Regions from separate parts of the Paenarthrobacter sp. NPDC090520 genome, predicted to be linked through region 3. Evidence: riboswitches for the same ligand, from Rfam matches in the RefSeq annotation. Region 3 holds a riboswitch; each other region holds the start of a gene.
What was found. Region 3 has a riboswitch for S-adenosylmethionine ahead of ACIQTZ_RS08810 (hypothetical protein). Riboswitches for the same ligand answer to the same signal wherever they lie in the genome.

Region 1: linked by a shared signal. The riboswitch ahead of ACIQTZ_RS10065 (homoserine O-acetyltransferase) and the one ahead of ACIQTZ_RS08810 (hypothetical protein) in region 3 are both predicted to bind S-adenosylmethionine.
Region 2: linked by a shared signal. The riboswitch ahead of ACIQTZ_RS21700 (LLM class flavin-dependent oxidoreductase) and the one ahead of ACIQTZ_RS08810 (hypothetical protein) in region 3 are both predicted to bind S-adenosylmethionine.
Region 4: linked by a shared signal. The riboswitch ahead of ACIQTZ_RS21235 (DUF1737 domain-containing protein) and the one ahead of ACIQTZ_RS08810 (hypothetical protein) in region 3 are both predicted to bind S-adenosylmethionine.

The regions. Positions count from the first base shown of each region.
Region 1 is NZ_JBIVXM010000006.1:235,799-240,800, reverse strand. It holds gene ACIQTZ_RS10075 (SGNH/GDSL hydrolase family protein) at 1-11, shown strand, start outside; gene ACIQTZ_RS10070 (winged helix DNA-binding domain-containing protein) at 14-1,174, shown strand; gene ACIQTZ_RS10065 (homoserine O-acetyltransferase) at 1,212-2,333, opposite strand; SAM riboswitch class IV at 2,348-2,462, opposite strand; gene ACIQTZ_RS10060 (bifunctional o-acetylhomoserine/o-acetylserine sulfhydrylase) at 2,625-3,965, opposite strand; gene ACIQTZ_RS10055 (VOC family protein) at 4,177-4,815, shown strand; gene ACIQTZ_RS10050 (CPBP family intramembrane glutamic endopeptidase) at 4,966-5,002, opposite strand, start outside.
Region 2 is NZ_JBIVXM010000026.1:44,336-49,337, reverse strand. It holds gene ACIQTZ_RS21710 (hypothetical protein) at 1-132, opposite strand, end outside; gene ACIQTZ_RS21705 (PLP-dependent cysteine synthase family protein) at 392-1,735, opposite strand; SAM riboswitch class IV at 1,961-2,070, shown strand; gene ACIQTZ_RS21700 (LLM class flavin-dependent oxidoreductase) at 2,106-3,203, shown strand; gene ACIQTZ_RS21695 (NtaA/DmoA family FMN-dependent monooxygenase) at 3,245-4,660, shown strand; gene ACIQTZ_RS21690 (ABC transporter substrate-binding protein) at 4,657-5,002, shown strand, end outside.
Region 3 is NZ_JBIVXM010000005.1:213,594-218,595, reverse strand. It holds gene ACIQTZ_RS08820 (helix-turn-helix domain-containing protein) at 1-241, opposite strand, end outside; gene ACIQTZ_RS08815 (sodium:solute symporter) at 511-2,049, shown strand; SAM riboswitch class IV at 2,190-2,309, shown strand; gene ACIQTZ_RS08810 (hypothetical protein) at 2,326-2,664, shown strand; gene ACIQTZ_RS08805 (hypothetical protein) at 2,661-2,852, opposite strand; gene ACIQTZ_RS08800 (VIT1/CCC1 transporter family protein) at 3,121-4,275, shown strand; gene ACIQTZ_RS08795 (matrixin family metalloprotease) at 4,430-5,002, shown strand, end outside.
Region 4 is NZ_JBIVXM010000025.1:11,146-16,147, reverse strand. It holds gene ACIQTZ_RS21255 (glutamate--cysteine ligase) at 1-329, shown strand, start outside; gene ACIQTZ_RS21250 (hypothetical protein) at 273-908, opposite strand; gene ACIQTZ_RS21245 (O-succinylhomoserine sulfhydrylase) at 919-2,127, opposite strand; gene ACIQTZ_RS21240 (rhodanese-like domain-containing protein) at 2,130-2,540, opposite strand; gene ACIQTZ_RS21235 (DUF1737 domain-containing protein) at 2,537-2,797, opposite strand; SAM riboswitch class IV at 2,811-2,923, opposite strand; gene ACIQTZ_RS21230 (NtaA/DmoA family FMN-dependent monooxygenase) at 3,099-4,427, shown strand; gene ACIQTZ_RS21225 (aromatic amino acid ammonia-lyase) at 4,429-5,002, shown strand, end outside.

The DNA.
Region 1 (5,002 bases), on a different contig from region 3:
CGCGCGGCTAGGCGTGGTCGCCTTGGAGCCAGACGACGTCGTTCGCCTCCGACTGAGCCGCCAGCACCTCCGCGCTCCGTTGGCTCCGACGGCATCAGAAGCAGTCCGCAACCTCCTCGCTGTCCAAGCCCAGGAGTTTCCCTACGCGCGCTGGTCCCTGGCCCAGCGGACTCCCGAAGCTTCCGCTGCGGATGTGGAGCAACTCGTGGCAGACGGCACCATCCTGCGGACCCACATCCTCCGGCCCACTTGGCACTTTGTGCACCGCGACGACCTCGGCTGGTTGATGGGCCTGTCCGGGGAACGGCTGCATCAGGGAAACAAAGGCATGTACCGGCAGACGGGGGTCGATGCCGCCTCAGCCGCCCGAAGCTCCGGCCTCCTCGCCGAAGCAGTTGCGGGTGGCGCCCATAAGACCCGCGAGGAACTCTCCGCGGTCCTGGAGGACGCGGGGTTCCCGGGCAAGGGACTCGGCTTCGTGTACCACCTCATGCATGCGGAAATCAGCCGGATCCTGGTCAGCGGCAAACCTATCCGCTCGGCCGGGGGTGCCCTCAAGCAGACGTACGCGCTGTTCGGGGAACGGGTACCCAAGCCTGGACCTGACGCTTTGGACGCCGATGAACGGGACCAGGCTTTGGGCCAGTTGGCCCTGCGGTACTTCACCAGCCGTGGACCGGCCACGGTCAAGGATTGCTCGGCGTGGTCCGGCCTGACCATGAAGGACGTGAAACGTGGGCTCGAGGTAGCCGCCGACGTTGCCCCTGGGGCCTTGGCCTCGCTTCCGCTCGACGGGCTGGACTTCCACCTGGCAGCAGATGATGTTGCCGGGTTGGAGCGGACCGGGGCCGCCCGGGAGGTCGGCTCAGATCCGGACGCCGCACTCCCCCGCGTGGACCTCATCCAGTGCTACGACGAGTACGTCATGGGCTACTCGCAGTCCCGGCACTACCTCGGCGGGGTGGCACCCTACTTCCCGGAAAACGGCGGCCCCATGCACGTAGTCCTGCTGGATGGCAGGCTGGCCGGCTGGTGGCGCCACGCATTCGCCGGTGGCACCTGCGAACTCGATATCCGCCTGAACCAGCCCGCCACGCCCGCCGTCCAGCGGGCACTGGAAGCCGAAGTGGACCGTTATGGCCGGTTCCTGGGCGTGGAAGCCAGGCTGGCCTGACGGCAATGCCCGTTGGACAGCCTGCCCGGTACCCCGCTCAGGCGAAGAAGGACTCCCGCAACTGCGCCGAGAGTTGCCCGATCTCCGTGAGGAAGCCGTCGTGGCCGATGGGAGCCTCGATCACATGCACCGGAACGTCACCCGGCAACGCGTCGGCGAGTTCCTTGGACTGGGCCGGAAAATAGAGCCGGTCCGTATCCACGGCGGCAATAAAGAACTCGGCAGTCGTGCGGCCCAGGGCCTCCTGCAAAGTACCCCGCCCACGCGTGACATCGTGGCTCATCAGGGCCTCGGTGATGGCGATGTAGCTGTTGGCGTCAAAGCGCCGCACCAGCTTGGTGCCTTGGTGGTCGAGGTAGCTTTCCACCTGGTACCGGCCGCGCTTCCCCAGGATGGCTGCGGCGAGCGGGGTTTCCTTGTGCTGCGGTTCGCGGCCGAAACGGACATCCAATTCCAAGGCGGAGCGGTAGGTGATGTGGGCGATCCTCCGGGCCAGGGCGAGGCCGGCCTCCGGCGCGGCACCCTGGTAGTAGTCGCCGTCGTTGAAGTTGGGGTCCTGGCGGATGGCGAGCGTCTGCGACTGGGCGAAGGCGATTTGTTCTGCGGTGCTGTAGGCACCCACGGACACCACCGCACAGCGCTTGACCCGCTCCGGGAAAGTCACAGCCCATTCGAGCGCACGGGCGCCTCCCATGGAACCGCCCAGTACGGAGTGCCAGGCGCGGATTCCCAAGGCATCGGCCAGGCGGGACTCAGCCTCGGTGGTGTCCCGGAGGGTGACCAGCGGGAACCGGGAACCCCACGGTTTTCCGTCCGGAGCCGCTGACGACGGCCCGGTGCTGCCGTTACAACCACCCACGATGTTGATCGAAATGACGAAGAACCTGTCGGTATCGATCGTGGCACCTGGCCCTACCAGTTGCTCCCACCATCCGTCTTCATCGGTGGCGCCGCGGGCGACGTGGGTACTACCGGTCAGGGCATGCTCCACCAGCACGGCGTTTGAGGCATCGGCGTTCAGCTGGCCCCATGTTTCGTAGGCCAACACCACATCGGGAAGGAAGCCGCCGGCTTCGAGTTCCAGCGGGCCCACGTGGGCGTACTTGAGGGTTCCGTCTGCTTCCTCGGATGTGGGAAGGGCTGTAGCAGTAATGGTCATTCCTTTGACACCTAACCTCGCGCTTGCCCACCGCCTTTCATGCGGCAGGCCAGGTCCTCACCCGGGGCACCCCACCGCGGAGGAGGGTTGCCGGCCAGCAAGCCGGGGCTGTCACTGGCACTCATGACCTAATACGTAAGAGTCTAGGAAGAACACAGCCGTTCTGGCGAAGAATGTGACAGCTGTGTGACGGTTTGGAGCATCTTCGTTCATGAACGAGCACCCGGCAGCGCCGCCCGGCGAATAATCGTCGGCCGGGTGGCGCCACCGTATTTCACGGCAGATCCGGCGTCAGGCGCCCTTGGCCGCGCGGAATCCCGCCTCAAGGTCGGCGATGATGTCATCTACGTGCTCAATGCCCACCGCGAGACGGACCAGTCCCGGAGTAACGCCGGCTACAGCCTGCTGCTCCACGGTCAACTGGCTGTGGGTGGTGGAGGCCGGGTGGATCACCAGGGACCGGACATCGCCGATGTTGGCCACGTGCGAGTGCAGCTCCAAGGCGTCCACGAACCGCTTGCCCGCTTCCACGCCGCCCTTGATGGTGAACGCGACAACGGCACCGGTACCGCGGGGGCCGTACTTGCGCCCACGCTCAAACCAGGGGCTGGACGGCAGCCCCGCGAAGGCGACGGATTCGACGTCGTCATGGGCTTCCAGCCATTCGGCCACTGTGGTGGCGTTCGCGACGTGACGCTCCACGCGCAGGCTCAGGGTTTCCAGGCCTTGGGCGATGAGGAACGCGTTGAACGGAGAAACCGCGGAGCCAAGGTCGCGCAGCAACTGGACGCGGGCCTTGAGGATGTAGGAAAGGTTGGCCCCGAGCGCGCCGTCCTTGCCGAGGTCGCGGGCATAGACCAGGCCGTTGTAGCTGGGATCCGGGGTGTTGAAATTGGGGAAGCGCTCCGGGTCCTTGCCGAAGTCGAAGTTTCCGGAGTCCACAATGACGCCGGCAATCGCCGCACCGTGGCCACCCAGGTATTTGGTGGCCGAGTGGACCACGATGTCGGCGCCCCATTCGATGGGACGGATCAGGTACGGGGTGGACAGCGTGTTGTCAACGACCAGGGGGACGCCCGCTTCGTGGGCAACCTTGGCAATGCCCTCAATGTCCAGGACGTCCTGGCGCGGGTTGGAGACAACCTCGCCGAAGAACAGCTTGGTGTTCGGCTGCACGGCGTTGCGCCACTGCTCGAGGTTGTCCGGGTCCTCGACGAAGGTCACGGAGATGCCGAACTTCTTCAGGGTGTGGGCCAGCAGGTTGTAGGTTCCGCCGTAGAGGCTGGGGCTGGCCACCACGTGGTCGCCCGCTTCGGCGACGTTGAGGATCGCGAAAGTTTCCGCGGCCTGCCCGGAGCTGAGGAGCAGGGCACCCAGGCCACCTTCGAGGCTGGCTATCCGTTGCTCCACGGCATCCTGGGTGGGGTTGCCGATACGGGTGTAGATCGGGGCAAGCTCGGCCAGGGCGAAGCGGTTGGCGGCACTCTCGGCGCTCGGGAACACAAAGGACGTGGTCTGGTAAATCGGAAGCGAGCGGGCACCGGTGGCGGAATCGGGTTCCTGGCCTGCGTGGATTTGGCGGGTTTCGAAAGACCATCCTTGGGACATTGCGTTCTCCTCTTTGTGGCGCATGGGTTCGGTGGATTGTGAATGCTTCCAACTGCGGCCAGTCTAGGAAGGCCCCGCGGCAATGCACAGGTTTGTGACGAAGACAGTATTTTTCGGTCTTCGGGCGTCATTCCGGCGTCCCGCCATGACGCCACGCGCCGCCCTCCAATAACATCCCACCTTGGTTAGGCTTGACTTAGCTGAGACCCGAATCACAAAGTGCCAAGATGAAGCCATGCGCATGGATCACGTCTCTTACGCTTGTGAACGAGATGGCCTTCTGGCCACGACAGAACGAATTTCCGCGGCATTGGGAGTGGACGCAGTCCGGGGCGGAGTGCACCCGCGCTTCGGTACCCGGAACATGATCATTCCCCTTGCGGACAACAAATACCTTGAAGTGGTGGAGGTCCTGGACCACCCCGCTTCGGATAAGGCACCCTTCGGCCAGGCAGTCCGGGCACGCTCGGCAGCCGGCGGCGGTTGGATGGGCTGGTGTGTCGCCGTTGACGACCTCGCTCCGTTCGAAGAACGCCTTGGCCGTTCCGCAGTTCCCGGCAACCGCAAGTTCCCCGACGGCCGGGAACTCGTGTGGCAGCAGATCGGCATCCTCGGCTTGATCGCAGATCCCCAGGTACCGTACCTGCTCAAGTGGGAAGGCGATCCCGGCCTGCATCCCTCCAAGGTCTATGAAAGTGACGTCAAGATGTCCAGCCTGACCATTGCGGGCTCGGCGGAACGTGTCACCGAATGGCTGGGCGAGCCCGTGGAAAAGCCACTTGAGGACGTCGCTGTCCAGTGGATGGCTCCGCACGGCACGCCCGGGATCATGTCCGTGACCTTCGAAACCACCTCGGGCGCCGTCACCATCTGACACCCCTGCAAGAAACTTCGGCCGCTATCAGCGGGTGCCAATGACGTCACCTGCGGATGGCGGCCGAATACCTTTAACTCCCAACTGGGTCGCACTTGTGCGCGTTTAGAGCGCTCAAAACGCGCACAAATGCGACCCAGTTGGGGCCTGCTAGCCGAGGCCTACTGCCTTGCCGAACAGGCTGAAG
Region 2 (5,002 bases), on a different contig from region 3:
GTGGATCCCTTTGCCGCGTTCGTCGTCGTCCTTGCCGCATCGACGGCACCGCCGGTACACCGTTCCATCGTCGGCGTGTTCGACGTGCCATTCGTGCCGGATGTTCAGTTTGCAGAGCAAAGCCTGGATCATGGCCGCCCCCGGTTCACAGCGCAGGACTCCTTACATCCATGATGGCCTCCCTAAAGATTCATGAAAAGTGATTGCTACTGTTCCGAAGCGCACGCGCGATCAGTGTCTAGGGACTCGTGTCTGGAACCATCATCTGGCCGAATTGGCTGCCGGGCAGGGACGATCGCGGTAGGGGGCGTGGCGTGGCAGACGGGGTGGAGTTACCCCGCCTTGCCAGGGCCGTCTACGACCATAGGTCCACGGTTTCACCGGATGAGGATCAGCGCAGCGTAGCGGCGATCCGACCGTCGACCAGGACTGCCGCTACTTCCGTCAGGTCAGGCGTCTCCGAGGCGGGGACGCCGACCGCGACGGTCCTGTAAGCAACAGCCGCCGAAGCAGCAGGAGCTGCGTCATCCACCGAGGACAACGACTCCAGGGTCACTACACCCACAACTTCGCGCGGGTGGACGGTTCCAAAGCTATCGCCACGGTCCAGCACCAGGAACGCCGGCTCGCTTGGCCCCAGCGACCGGGTGTGAAGTTCGACGGCGGCCTCCGCCGCTGTCAGGCCGTTCGCCAGGAGATGAACTCCGGCAGGCGCACCGGTGAGGAGCGAGCGGATGGTTCCGTCCGGCGTCGTCGGTTCCAGGAAGCCGAGCGAGGTGAGCCAAGCGTCGTCGAAATAGGTGGAGAGGTAGTTCCTGCCCGAGTCCGGGATGACCGCAACGATGGTGTGGCTTTCATCCAACGTGGCTGCAAGTTCCAGAGCCGCCGCCAAGGCTGTGCCTCCCGTGGCGCCAATGAGCAGCCCTTCCTCCAGGGCTGCACGGCGGGCGGTGAAGATGGCGTCGCGATCGCTGATGCTGAAGTACTTGTCCACCAAGGTGGTATCGAACGCTTCAGGCCAAATGTCCTCCGCGGAGGCCGGGTGAAGGGGGTGACCGGCACCTTCGGTGTATTTGAGTGAGCCGTTGCCGCCACCGTAGCGGGAGTGCTCAGGGTCTGCCGCAATGACCTGGACCAGGCCGTCGCTGGCTTCCTTCAAGTAGCGGCCGGTGCCGCTGATGGTCCCTCCGGTTCCGACGCTCGCAACGAAATGCGTCACCGCACCCTCGGTGTCTTTCCATATTTCAGGTCCCGTGCCGGCAAAGTGGGCGCCGGGGTTGGCCGGGTTGTCGTACTGGAGTGCCAGCCAGGCACCCGGGGTCGAGGCTGCAAAGGCCGCCGCTCGGTTCGCCAGATGGTCCGGGTGTGAGCGCGGCACGAAGTCGGCCACCAGGTGCACTTCTGCCCCGAAAGCCCGGAGCAGCCGGACCTTTTCCGCTGCAGTGGCAGCGGGAGCGAAGATCACCGAACGGTAGCCCAGTTGTGCCGCCACCAGGCTCAGCCCGATCCCGGTATTACCGCTGGTTCCTTCAACCACCGTCCCGCCAGCCTTTAAGAGTCCGGCCTGTTCAGCTGCGCGGATCATGGACAGTGCGGCCCGGTCCTTGACGCTGCCACCAATGTTCTGGAACTCCAGCTTCGCGTAAATGCGTGGCCGGACGCCCACGCCGAGCTTCTTCAAACGGAGCAGGGGAGTGCCACCGATGGCATCGAGGACTGATTCGTAAACGGTCATGCCGCCCACGCTAGGAGGCAGGAAAACGGTGCGCCAAAAACCGTTGAGCAACGCGTCAGGCGTCGCTACACGCGGCTCAACGCGACGCAACGCATCGTCACGCGGGGTACAGGCCGGAGTGGAAAATGACGAATTTGGCAGTCCGTTGACGCGGTGTTTCCCGCGTTGACGCCCCGCGTCAGGGCGTTTGTACATTCCTTGGAGGTGCTCCTAGATTCAGTTCCAGGTCAAGAGTCAGCGCGCCAAGGACCGGCTCGCGCTGCGGCAACCCTCAGGCATTAGGTGGCGGGGTGCTCCGGAAACAGACCTGGCCGCGTTTGCGGCAAGTGAATGTCGACCGGCCGCGCGGCGGCCTCTGAAAAGAGAGAACATGCCTACAAATTCTGTACCCGAATTCCGTTCACGCGTTGTTGGGCTGGAGCTCGACGGCGATGGAGCCCACCCGGCTGCGTGGCGAAAGGCGCTCCACGATCCGCAGGCGCTGTTGGGGGGCTTACGGATCCGTGAGACTGTCCAGGCCGCCGATATCGCGGGATTTCACCTTGCCACGTTCAAGGACACCCGGGCCGTGGATGCCGGCAGCACAGGAATCCCAACGCGTATCGACGCCATTCAGCGCGCCGCGTTCGCAGCGCCCCTCACGGGCTCCCTGGGCCTGGTTCCGGAAGCAGGAACGCTCTTCACTGAGCCATTCCACGTCGCAACCCAGCTCGCCAGCCTGGACTACTCCTCCCAGGGCAGGGCCGGTTGGTTGGTGAACGCCGCGAACCTGCTGGAGGAAGCCCGCTCCGTGGGCCGCACGCCGCTGGCAGAGAACGAGGTCGCGGCCGAGGCAGCCGATGTGGTCCAAGCCAGCCGCAGGCTCTGGGATTCCTGGGAAGATGACGCCGTGCTCCGGGACGTGTCCACGGGCCGCTACCTCGACCGGGACAAGATCCACTACGCCGACTTCGAAGGAGCGCGTTTCTCCGTGAAGGGACCGTCCATCATCCCCCGCCCCTTGCAGGGACAGTTGGTGGTATTTGCCCCCGCAGGTCTCATTCCGGCCGTCGAGGCAGACGTGGCCTTGGTATCCGCAGCGTCCGTTGAGGCCCTTCCGACGGCGGCCCACGCGGCAGCGGCGGCTGGTGCCCAGCGGACGCTCGTGGAGTTGGACGTCATCCTGGATGCCCGTGGACAGACGGCCGCCGAGCGCCTGGCCGAATTGGACTCCCACGAGGAATGGCAGGGCGGAGCCCGCTACGCCGGAAGCGCTGAGGGCTTGGTGGAAGTGCTCACCACACTGTTCGCAGCGGCAGACGGCGTTCGCCTCAAGCCTGCTGTCCTGGACGTCGACCTCCCCGAACTGGCCTACAAGGTGCTCCCCGCGCTGCACAAGACCGGGTTGGTGACGCCACCCAAACCGGGCGCGACGCTGCGGGAAACGTTCCATCTTCCCCGCCCGGCCAACCGCTACGCCGCGGCCTGACCGACGCCCACGCATCACAGAAACCACAAGAGAGCTCACCCATGACCAAGCACCACCGCATCGCAGGCAACGGGCAGATCCAGTTCGGCGTCTTCTTCCAGGGCGTCAACCACACCACGGTCTGGAAGGACGCAGCCAGCGGCTCGCAGACCGATTTCGAATCCTTCCGCCGCGTGGCCCAGACCGCTGAACGCGGCCTGTTCACCGCGTTCTTCCTGGGCGAGGGCCTCCGCCTCCGCGAGCACCTCGGCAAGATCCACGACCTTGACGTCGCAGGGCGCCCGGACGCCCAGACCGCCCTCGCTGCCCTGGCAGCTGTCACCACCAACATCGGCCTGGTGGCTACCCAGAACACCACCTACAACGATCCCGCGGACCTCGCCCACCGGCTGGCCAGCCTGGACCTCCTGTCCGACGGCCGCGCCGCGTGGAACATCGTCACCACGGACAACGCATGGACCGGCGCCAACTTCCGGCGCGGCGGGTTCCTCAAGCACGAGGACCGCTATAACCGGGCCGAAGAGTTCGTCCAGACGGCCAAAGCGATCTGGGATTCCTGGGCCGACGGCGCAATCGCCGGGTCCCGGAACGACGCCCGCTGGCTCCGCGAAGGCAGCATCACTCCCGTGCACCGCAAGGATGCAAGCTTCGACGTCGAGATCACCGGCCGCCTCCCGCGCTCCACCCAGCACCACCCGGTGCTGTTCCAGGCCGGCGACTCACCCGATGGCCGGGACTTCGCCGTGCGGAACGCCGACGTGATCTTCTCGGCGCACCCCGAACTGGAGGACGCGAAGAAATTCCGCGAAGACATCGTCGCCCGTACCCTCAAGGCAGGCCGCCCGGCCGATGACGTGAAGATCTTCCCCGGACAGGAATTCATCCTCGGAGCCACGTCCGCCGAGGCGGAAGAGAAGCACCAATGGGTCCGCTCCCAACAGGTGGGTCCGGAAACGGCCATCGCCTACCTGGAACAGTTCTGGGGCCGCACCCTGGCCGGGTACGACCCCGACGGGCCCCTCCCGGACATCGACCCGGTGGTTGACGTCACCAACCCCACCCGCGGCAACGCCTTCCACGGCAAGAGCGCCAAGGAGCTCGCTGCCCAGTGGCGTGAGGAAGCCAAGGACAAGGGCTTGTCCATCCGGCAGTTCGTCGCCGCCAGGTCCCGCCTCAATGGCCGTGGCCTGGTGGGATCCTACGATGACGTCGCCGACAAGCTTGCCGAATACGCCCACACCGGGGCGGTGGACGGCTTCAACATCACCCCGTGGATCGTTCCTTCCGGCCTGGACGAAATCGTCAATGAACTCGTTCCCAGGCTGCAGGACCGCGGCGTGTACCGCACCGAATACGAAGGCAGCACCCTCCGCGAAAACCTCGGCCTCCGTGCGCCGCTGACCCAGCGCAGTTCACTCACCAGCACCCAACTCACCGAAAGCGAAGACGTCGCATGAGACTCCCCAAACCGGCCCCAGCAGGCCGCGGAAAGAAACCCGCCGCCGTCGCCGGCGTCCTGGGAGCCATTGCGCTCCTGGCCTCCGCTTGCGGTGGAGGGGCCGACGCCGGTGCGCAGCAAAGTGCCGCGTCCTCGCCCGTTCCGGGTGGGAACCTGAACTTCGCTGTTTCCGTTGACCGTGGCTGCATCGACCCGCAGCAGGTAGGCAACAACGACGCGATCGCGATTGCCCGCCAGACCGTGGCCTCCTTGACCTCGCAGGACCCGAAGACCGGCGAAATCGTGCCGTGGCTGGCCGAGAAGTTCGAGAACAACGCTGATGCCACCAGCTTCACTTTCA
Region 3 (5,002 bases):
GATGCGTTTCGGGCGCTGCGAACAAGTCGCCGACAGACACGGACAGCACCTGGCACAGCGTCACCAGGGAGGCCACTGACGGTGAGGTGAGGTCCCGCTCCACCCTGCTGAGGAAGCCTTTGGTCAGTCCCGTCGCGTCTGCAACCTGCTCGATGGTGAGCCGCTGCGCCTGCCGGGCTGCACGGATTCTGGAACCGATGGCAACGGGAACATTGCTGGGTTCAACGGGTAGAGCCTTCATTCACAAAACCTTTCAGGCCCGTCCGGGAGGCCCTGTCATTGGAGCCAATAGTAGCCGGACAGCCACGGCAAAGACCCAGAATCCGCGGAACCATGACCAAACCACCTTGACTGTTACTCCCATCACAACATATCCTCATAGGCAACAAGTGTTGTCTGTGAGGCACACAACACACGTCCAACTCCGTTCGTCAGCACAGAGACTTCGACGCCCTGCAGGAGTATCGTCGAATACCCCAACCTCCGTGCATCAGCTCCAAGGAGCCACTCATGGACTCTTCGTTCATCAACATCGCCATTGTGGTGGTGTATTTGCTTGCCATGCTGGCGTTCGGCTGGTGGGGCAAGTCCCGCACCAAGAACAACAGCGACTTCCTGGTGGCCGGCCGCCGCCTGGGACCGTTCCTCTACACCGGCACCATGGCCGCGGTTGTCCTGGGTGGCGCATCCACCGTTGGCGGCGTTGGCCTGGGCTACAAGTTCGGCATCTCCGGCATGTGGCTGGTGGTGGCCATCGGCGCCGGCGTCCTCTTGCTGAGCCTGCTGTTCGCCGGCACCATCCAGCGCCTGAAGATCTACACGGTCTCGCAGATGCTGAGCCTCCGCTATGGAAGCAAGGCCACCCAGACCTCCGGCATCGTCATGCTGGCCTACACCCTCATGCTCTGCGCAACCTCCACCGGCGCCTACGCCACCATCTTCGTGGTCCTTTTCGACTGGGAACGCTGGCTGGCCATCGCCGTGGGCGGTGCGATCGTGCTGGTTTACTCCACCATCGGTGGCATGTGGTCCATCACCCTTGCTGACCAGGTCCAGTTCATCATCAAGACCGTGGGCATCTTCCTGCTGATGCTGCCGTTCGTCATGAACGCAGCCGGCGGCCTGGACGGCATCCGCCAGCGCGTTGATGCAAGCTTCTTCCAGATCGACGGCATCGGCCTGCAGACCATCATCACGTACTTCGTGGTGTACACGCTTGGCCTCCTGATCGGCCAGGACATCTGGCAGCGCGTCTTCACGGCAAAGACCCCCACGGTTGCACGCTGGGGCGGCGCAACCGCCGGCGTCTACTGCATCCTCTACGGTGTAGCCGGCGCCCTGATCGGCCTCGCCGCACGCGTGGCGTTGCCGGACATCGACGTGGCAAACCTCGGCAAGGACGTTGTCTACGCCGAGGTGGCAACGCACATCCTGCCCATCGGCATTGGCGGCCTGGTCATGGCAGCTGCCGTTGCCGCGATGATGTCCACCGCCTCCGGCGCACTCATTGCCGCGGCCACAGTGGCCCGCGCAGACGTAGTCCCCTTCGTCGCCAGCTGGTTCGGCAAGACCATCAACACCGACGACACGGAAAACCCCGAGCACGACGTCAAGGCGAACCGCTACTGGGTCCTCGGCCTCGGCGTCCTGGCGGTCCTGATCTCCATGGCGGCCCAGGACGTGGTCGTGGCCCTCACCATCGCCTACGACATCCTGGTAGGCGGCCTCCTCGTCGCCATCCTCGGCGGCCTTGTATGGAAGCGCGGTACCGGCATCGCGGCAGCCTGGTCCATGGCCGTGGGCTCGGTCCTCACCCTGGTCCTGCTGATCCTCTTCGCAACGGGTGTGATCGAGAGCGCCGACGGCGTCTACGCCAACGATCCCATCTACTGGGGCCTCGGCGCTTCGTTCGTGACGTTCGTGGTGATCTCACTGCTCACTCCGCCCACCGATGCCGCCGTCCGCGCGGCGTGGGACAAGCGGGTTGCTGGAGCCATCTCGGATGAGCTCCCGCTGGACGCCCACCCGGTCACCAGCCACAAGGCCTAGAGTCCGGCCACACAGTGGCCACCTGGGCAATGTACGACGGCGGCGCCACCCTTCGCGGGGTGGCGTCGCCGTTTGCGTCGTCCCCGGCTTCCACAAGCACACCCACCCCCATTGCGGGGAGGCATTAGGATAGGACGCAGCTTCAAGAGATGTGGCGCCAAGCTCCGACTGGCCGCACACCAACCCCATGTTCACGGGTGGTTCGGATGAGGAAGCGGCCCGCCCCGGACCAGAGACAACCGAGCGGGCAAGAGCACTCCCACCAAGGAGCAGTCCTTGCCGTACCAGGCTGAAACCAGCACGATCCAAGATCCCGCACACCGAGCAGGCGCATCCCAAGCGGCCCTGGTCAACACCAGCCCCATCGAAAGCGCCGCCCCCGCAGTCCGGGTGATTCCCGTCGTCGATCTCGTCCAAGGCACGGTGATCATTGCAGCGCGCGGCCGCGCCGAACGATTTCACCACCCTGAGCCCCGGCTGCTGGCCGCGGCCTTGGCACGGTCCGTCCGCGCCGCACGTTGGTGTTCCGCGTCGCAGACGCTGACGGTGGCGGTGGCCGCCGTCGGACATACCGCGGGGCGCGAGCAGCACTTCAGCCTGGTGCCGGCTGCCTAGGATTCGTCGCCGTCGCCGCGGAATTCTTCCTCGGCCTCATCGAGCGGCACAATGCGCTCGTCGTCGTCCGCCACCTCGCCTTCCTCTGCCCAGGCCTCGTCCACTTCCTGGTCCTCGTTGTAATCGTAGGCCGGATCCGATTCGATGGTTGCCCGTTCCGGGTGGTGGGGATGTGATTCGGTGCTCATGCTGCAACCTCCGTCCGATGGGCCGCACCAGGCGGTCCACTGACCGATGTGCGGGGAGTGCCCCGCCCCTGTCTAACCATCTGAGCACCGCCTCAGGAAGGGGTCAAGGGAGGGCTGCCGACGGCCACAGCGCCGCTGCAGCAGGGTATGGAATTAAGGCATGCCGAACATTCCCGCTAAGGAATACCAGCCAAAAATCCCCGGAAATAAGCGGTACAGTGGGCGGTGCAAAGGGGCCGTAACCGTCCCATCAAGCCCAGGAGAAACAGTGCAACAGCACCAGGAATCCCACGGTCCGTCGAGCCCCGCTCCGGCCCCCCACCCCGCAGACGAAGCCCCGCGAACACCCACGCAGTCGGATATCCGGCGCTGGCGGCAGTACCTGGCAGACGAACGGGCCGAGGCCGCCGTCTACCGCGAACTCGCCCAACGCCGTGACGGCGAGGAACGCCAGATCCTCCTGGCCCTGGCAGAAGCGGAAGGCCGGCACGAAGCCCACTGGCTCAAGCTGCTCGGGGAACACGCCGGCATGCCCAAGGCGGCGTCCGCACGCAGCCGGCTCCTCGGTTTCCTGGCGCGGCACTTCGGATCCGTCTTCGTCCTCGCGTTGGCCCAACGTGCTGAGGGGCGCTCCCCCTATGGCACCGACCCGTACGCCACCCCCGCCATGGTGGCCGACGAGCAAATCCACGAGGAAGTTGTCCGCGGCCTCGCAACCCGCGGCCGCAACAGGTTGTCCGGCACGTTCCGCGCAGCGGTTTTCGGCGCCAACGACGGCCTGGTCAGCAACCTTTCCCTGGTGATGGGCATGGCCGCGACGGGCGTTTCCAGTGCCGTGGTGCTGATGAGTGGCGTTGCCGGCCTGCTGGCGGGTGCACTGTCCATGGGTGCCGGCGAGTACGTCTCCGTCCGGTCGCAACGGGAACTGCTCAACGCCACCCTTCCCACCCAGGCCACGTTGGCCGCAGCGCCGTCCTTGGACGTGGAGCACAACGAACTCGTCCTGGTGTACCTGGCGCGCGGCATGACCAGGGAAGCTGCTGAACACCGCGCCGCAGAGCGCCTGGGGCTCTTCAGCTGCGACTGCGATCCCAGCCTTTCGCTCCAGCCAGAGAAGGAAGAAGTGGCGGACGAGCACGAGACCGTCGGTTCCGCATGGGGCGCTGCCATGTCGAGTTTCTGCTTCTTCGCCTCGGGCGCCATCGTCCCCATCCTGCCATTCGTCTTCGGCATGGTCGGCTGGAACGCCCTGATCCTGGCCGGAGCGCTGGTGGGCATTGCACTTCTGGCGACGGGCGCCGTCGTCGGGCTGCTCTCCGGAACGTCCCCGCTGAGCCGTGGCCTCCGCCAGCTGGCCATCGGCTTGGGCGCCGCAGCTGCCACCTACGGACTGGGCCTCCTCTTCGGAGCGGTGATCGTCTAGGCCTCGCCGGCATGAATAGACGGGACCACCCCGGTCCCGTAATGTTGGTTCGTCCTCTGCGCTGCCTGCGTGAACGGGGCCTGAGGAATGGAGAACCGTGGACACCGAGCATGGGGAGTCGCATGCGCTAGAACCCCGCCGTGCCGGCAAGGCGCTGCGTTTGCTCCTCGGCCTTGTCATGGCGGTGGTTGCCGCTGTAGTCGCCGTCCTGGTCAGCGGTTTCCTGCACGGCGATCCACGCATTACGGCCCTGGTCCCGGGCGCCGCCCTGCCCAACGCCCAACAAGGCGGACCAGGCACGCACAACCCGGCGCGCGCCCACAATGCTCCCCCACCCGGGCTGGAAGAGGCCGATGCCCCGCTCGCCTCGCCTCCCGCACCGGCCTTCACGAGCGATTCATACAAGTTCCTGGCCACGAACGACGACGGCACTCCGGTTGGTTATTCGCCGTGCCGGCCGCTGCACTACGTGGTCAATGACGCCTCGGCACCCGCGGGAACGGATGAACTCTTCCAGGCGGCCTTGGCCAACGTCTCGGCCGCGACGGGCATCCAGTTCGTCAATGACGGCACCACGGACGAGCTGCCCACTGCGAAGCGGGAGCCGTACCAACCGGCGAAGTACGGCGAGCGCTGGGCACCGCTGCTGATTTCCTGGACCACCCCGGAGGCCGCACCCGCGCTGGAGGACAAGGTCATTGGCACCGGTGGCAGCAGCATGTATTGG
Region 4 (5,002 bases), on a different contig from region 3:
TGGACTTCGGGGAGTTCCGTCCCGAACCGGCTGCCGAAGTGGTGTGGGCCCTGGTGGACTACCTGAGCCCGGTCCTTGACGATCAAGGAGAGCTGGGCCTGGTCAAAGCCGGGATCGCGGATATCCTGGAGCGCGGCAACGGTGCCCACGAGCAAAGAGAGGCTGTGACGCGGTTCAACCGCAAACACCAGAGCCACCCGGAGAGCCCGCCAACCCCGGAAGCCCTCGCGGCCGCCGTCGGGCATGCCGCCAGGTTGACCATGCGCGGGGCGTCAGCCGACGCCCATCGCGATCCCGCGCCCATCCTCGGCCGGGTCCGGCGGGCCTGACCCGGTCTCGTCATCCCAAGCGATCAAGAAAACCCCCACGAGTCCCTCCGTGAGGTAGAAGACGAACGGCGGAATGTCCTTGGCGGTCAGGAGGATGATGCCGAAGACCGAGGCAGCGCCCGAAGCCGTGAGACCTACCCAGCGCTTGGCCGGCGAACGCAGCAAGCCCGCGCCCAATGCGCCCAGCCCGGCAATGTGTAGCCAGGAATACCCAAGGAACGGTGCGTTGGACCCTCGACGGTAGGCGAAACGCTCAAGGTCCGATGCCCTGCGCGACAGGCTGTAGACAAACAGCGGTGCGCCCGCCAGCAATGCTGCAGCGGACGCACGCGCGAAGGTCTTGGCCGTTCCGCCAGGCAGCGCCCGGGCGAAGGCTGCGAACCCCATCGGCACGGCAGCAGTTCCCGCGGCAGCCAGGTGGTGCCCCATGATCCAGCCCCGCTCGCCACGCATCAGCAGCCGCAAGCGTTCGGCTGGATCCTGTGTGGTGTAGACCTGCGGAACGGGTGAAATCCCCACCAACCACACCACGGAACCCGCGACGATGACAGCCCCCGCCCGGCGGTATGGATGCCTCATGGCATGAAGGTTAGACCTGTTTGAGGGCCTTCTCCAGATCCAGGATGAGATCGTCCACGTCCTCAAGGCCTACGGACAACCGGACCACGCCATCGCTCAACCCGATCGCTGCGCGACCCTCCGGTCCCATGGCGCGATGCGTGGTGGTGGCCGGATGGGTGATGAGGGACTTGGAGTCGCCCAGGTTGTTGGAGATGTCGATGACGCTCAGCCCGTCCAGGAGCGCGAAAGCTGCTTCCTTGGCCGTCCGGCCACCGGACGGCGAGAGCTCGAACGTGAGCACGGTTCCGCCGGCCTTCATCTGCTTGGTGGCGAGCTCGTACTGCGGGTGCGACTTCAGGAGCGGGTACTTGACCCAGCTGATGGCCGGCTGCTGCTCGAGCCACTCGGCGATCTTCAGCGCGGAAGCCGAGCTGTGGTTCACGCGCAGCCCGATGGTTTCGAGGCCCTTGGTGAGCACCCACGCGTTGAACGAGGAAAGGGAGGGGCCGGTGTGGCGCATGAGTTGCTTGACCGGGCCATCGATGAATTCCTTGGTGCCCAGGATCGCCCCGCCCATGACGCGCCCTTGGCCGTCAATGTGCTTGGTGCCGGAGTAGACAATCACGTCCGCGCCCAGGTCGCCACAGCGCTGCAGCAGGGGAGTGGCAAAGACATTGTCGACGACGACTGTCGCCCCCGCGGCGTGGGCCAGTTCGCTGACGGCCTGGATGTCCACGATTTCCTGCATCGGGTTGGACGGGGACTCGAAGAAGACGGCTGTGGTCGGCTCGGACAGGGCAGCACGCCACTGGTCCAGGTCCGGCCCGTCAACGAAAACGGTCTCCACGCCCCAGCGCGGCAGGATCTCGTTGAGGATCACAAAGCAGGAGCCGAACAGTGAGCGGGCGGCAACCACACGGTCACCGGCACCCAGCAAGGCACCCAAGGCAGTGAAGACCGCGGACATGCCGGACGCCGTCGCGAAGCATGCCTCGGTTCCTTCCAGCAGTCTCAGGCGTTCCTGGAAGGTGGCCACAGTCGGGTTGCCGTAGCGGGAGTAGACGAAGCGCTCGTCTTCGCCCGTGAAGGCGCGTTCCGCGGCGGCAGCGGATTCGTAGACGAACCCGGAGTTCAGGAAAACCGGCTCTGCGGTTTCCTGGAAGTTGGTACGGTCAAGGCCACCGCGGACGGCCTGGGTGTCAGGGCTCCAGCCGGCGGCGTCAGGATTGAAAGTCACTTTTAGTCGTTCCCCAGGTTGGTCGGCAGGCCACGGTTCTTCCAGCCGTTGACGGTGCGTTCGCCATAACGGTCGGGTTCGCCCTCAAAGCCTTCAAGGACGTTGTAGGCCGTGAAGCCGGCCTGAGTAGCGGCGATGGCAGCAGCGATGGAGCGCTGGCCGGAACGGCAGATGAAAACGAGTTCCACGCCGTCGCCCTCGGGGGCCTGCTGTTGCAGGTCCTCCAGGAAGCGGGAGTTCGGGATGCCGCCGGCGAGGTTCCACTGGATGAACAGGGGATCGTTCTCCGTGGCCTTGGTGTCCGGAATACCGATGTGGGCCCATTCGCCCTCGGTGCGCACGTCCACCAGGATGGCGCCGTCTTCAAGTTTTGCCCACGCGTCCTGCGGGGTCAGGTCCCCTGCGTAGCTCATGCGTGGCCCTCGAATGCTTCCTCGTAGTTGTCCAACTCGTCCACGGCGCTCGCAACAGCTGCGTCCGCACTGGCTACCGCAGCGGGCAGGATCACGGCCTGCGCCACGATGACGGTTTCGCCGTTGAACGTGGCCGCCGGGCTGCCGTGCAGCACGTAGCCCTCGGCCAAAGCAGCGGAGATCCGTTCGCAGAATTCACGGGTATCAGGACCCGTGATCAGGCGGTAGGAGAGTTTTTCTTCAGTGGGTTCAGGCATTCGTGGTGCTCCTCAGTCACGCTTGCAGTTCGAAGTTCGAAGACGCCGAGTAGTCACCTGAGGCACCCCGCCGCGGGAGAGGGTTGCCGACCAGCAAGTCAGGGCTTAACGCTGGTGCTCATTACTCAAGAAAAACGTAACATCCACGGCCGGGAAGCCGCATTTGGCGACTGCACCGCCGTCGTCATGTTGCGTAACCGGTGCCTCCCCGGGGCGGGCCGAACGGGGTCCAAATGTGACGCCGCGGGAGCATAATTGACGCAGTACGACCCCCTGTAACTTCGCATGAAATCAGGTCGCGGTGAACGGACACAGCAGTTCTACACTCAAGCCCATGCTTCATTTTGGATGGTTCGTGGGCCACGGATTCGGAGTCCAAGGCTGGGGGACGCCCGGCTACGGCCTGGGTTACGACTGGAAGAAACCCGCGCTGTACCAGGAGGCCGTCAGGGCCTTCGAGCGATCCGGGCTGGACCTGTTCATCATCGAGGATTCCCTCACCGTTCCGGATACCTACGGCGGCACCGCCGAGGTGTCCTTGGCCCACGCATCCTTCGCACCGAAGCACGACCCCCTGGCCCTGGTTCCGTACCTGCTCTCGGCCACGCAGCACCTGGGGATTGTTCCGACCGTCAGCGCCTCCTTCTACCCGCCCTTCACCGCGGCGCGGCTCCTCGCCACGCTCCAGCACTTCTCCGAGGGGCAGCTCGGGTGGAACGTCGTCACTTCGGGCAGCGACCTCGCCGCCCAGAACTATGGCCTGGACCAACAGATCGAGCACGACCTGCGGTATGAGAAGGCTGAGGAGTTCGTCGACGTCGTCAGGCGGCTGTGGCGCAGTTGGGAACCTGGCGCTGTGCTTGAGGACGTGGAGGCCGGCAGGTTCGCGGACCACACCAAGGTTCACCCGATCAACCACCAGGGCGACTTCTTCAAGGTTCGTGGACCCCTCAATACGGCCCCGCTACCGGAGGAACCTGTGCTGGTACAGGCCGGGGCCTCGCCCCGCGGCAAGGCGTTCGCGGGCGGAAACGCGGACGTGGCGATCGCTTTGGCGCGCGGGGTGGACGGCATGAAGGCCTACCGCGATTCCATCCGCGAGGAGGCGTCGAAGGCGGGCAGGAACCCCGACGACGTCAAGGTCCTTTTCGTCCTCAAGCCCACCGTGGTGGGGTCCACTGCAGAGGCGGAGGAACTGAGGGCGCAGCGCCGGGAGCTCACACAACGGGATATCGACAGCCAACTCAACTCGATCTCCTACCTCTCGGTGATCGACTTCAAGAAGTTCGACCTCGACGAGCCCCTCCCCACCCTGAGCACCAACAGCAACCAGGGAACACTGGAACACTTCTCCAAGGCAGCCCCTCCAGGGTCCACGTTGCGCCAGATCCTGCAGGCCCGCAGCGGGGGAGCCGGAGACTCGATCATCGGCACCACGGAAGAGATTGCTGATTACCTCGAGGAGACCGGGGAAGCGGTTGGCGGTGATGGCTTCCTCTTCTCCGGGTTTGTGGATCCGGTGACGGTCCACTCCGTGCTGGACAAACTCACCCCGGAGCTTCGGCGCCGCGGGCTGTTGAGGAGCAGTTACGGCAGCGGTGGTTTCCGCCAGAACCTCCTGGACTTCTGACATGGCCCCCGTGCCCAAGGAACTGGTGATCGGGACCGCCGCTGTGCCTCCCGAACGCTTGGCCCACGTCGCCTCTGATCCGGCGTTTCACGTGAAACTCAACCATGATGCGTTGACATTGATGGGCAGGTCGCGGGAGATCGTCGAAGAGACGGCCGCGTCCGGACAACGCGTCTACGGGCTCAACACCCTGCTGGGTTCCGGGCGGGACACTGGCGTGGAGGAGGAGTCCGTCCTCAGTTACCAGGTGCAGGTGGTCCGCTACCACAACAGCGGAGTGGGTCCCTATCTGGACCTTGCCGCCGCCCGCGCCGTCATCCTCACCCGGCTCATCGGTTTCAGCCGCGGCGGTTCCGGCGTCCGTCCCGAAACAGCAGGCTTCTACGCCGAACTCCTGAACCGTGGGGTGCACCCCGCGATCCCGTCCGAGGGCTCGGTGGGTTCTTCCGATCTGACCCAGCTTGCCGCCGTCGCCGCCGTCGCCATCGGTGAAGGTGAAGCTTTCGACGCCGAAGGCACCCTGGTGCCCGGCGCCAAAGCGCTCGCCGACGCCGGCCTGCAGCCCCTCACTCTCG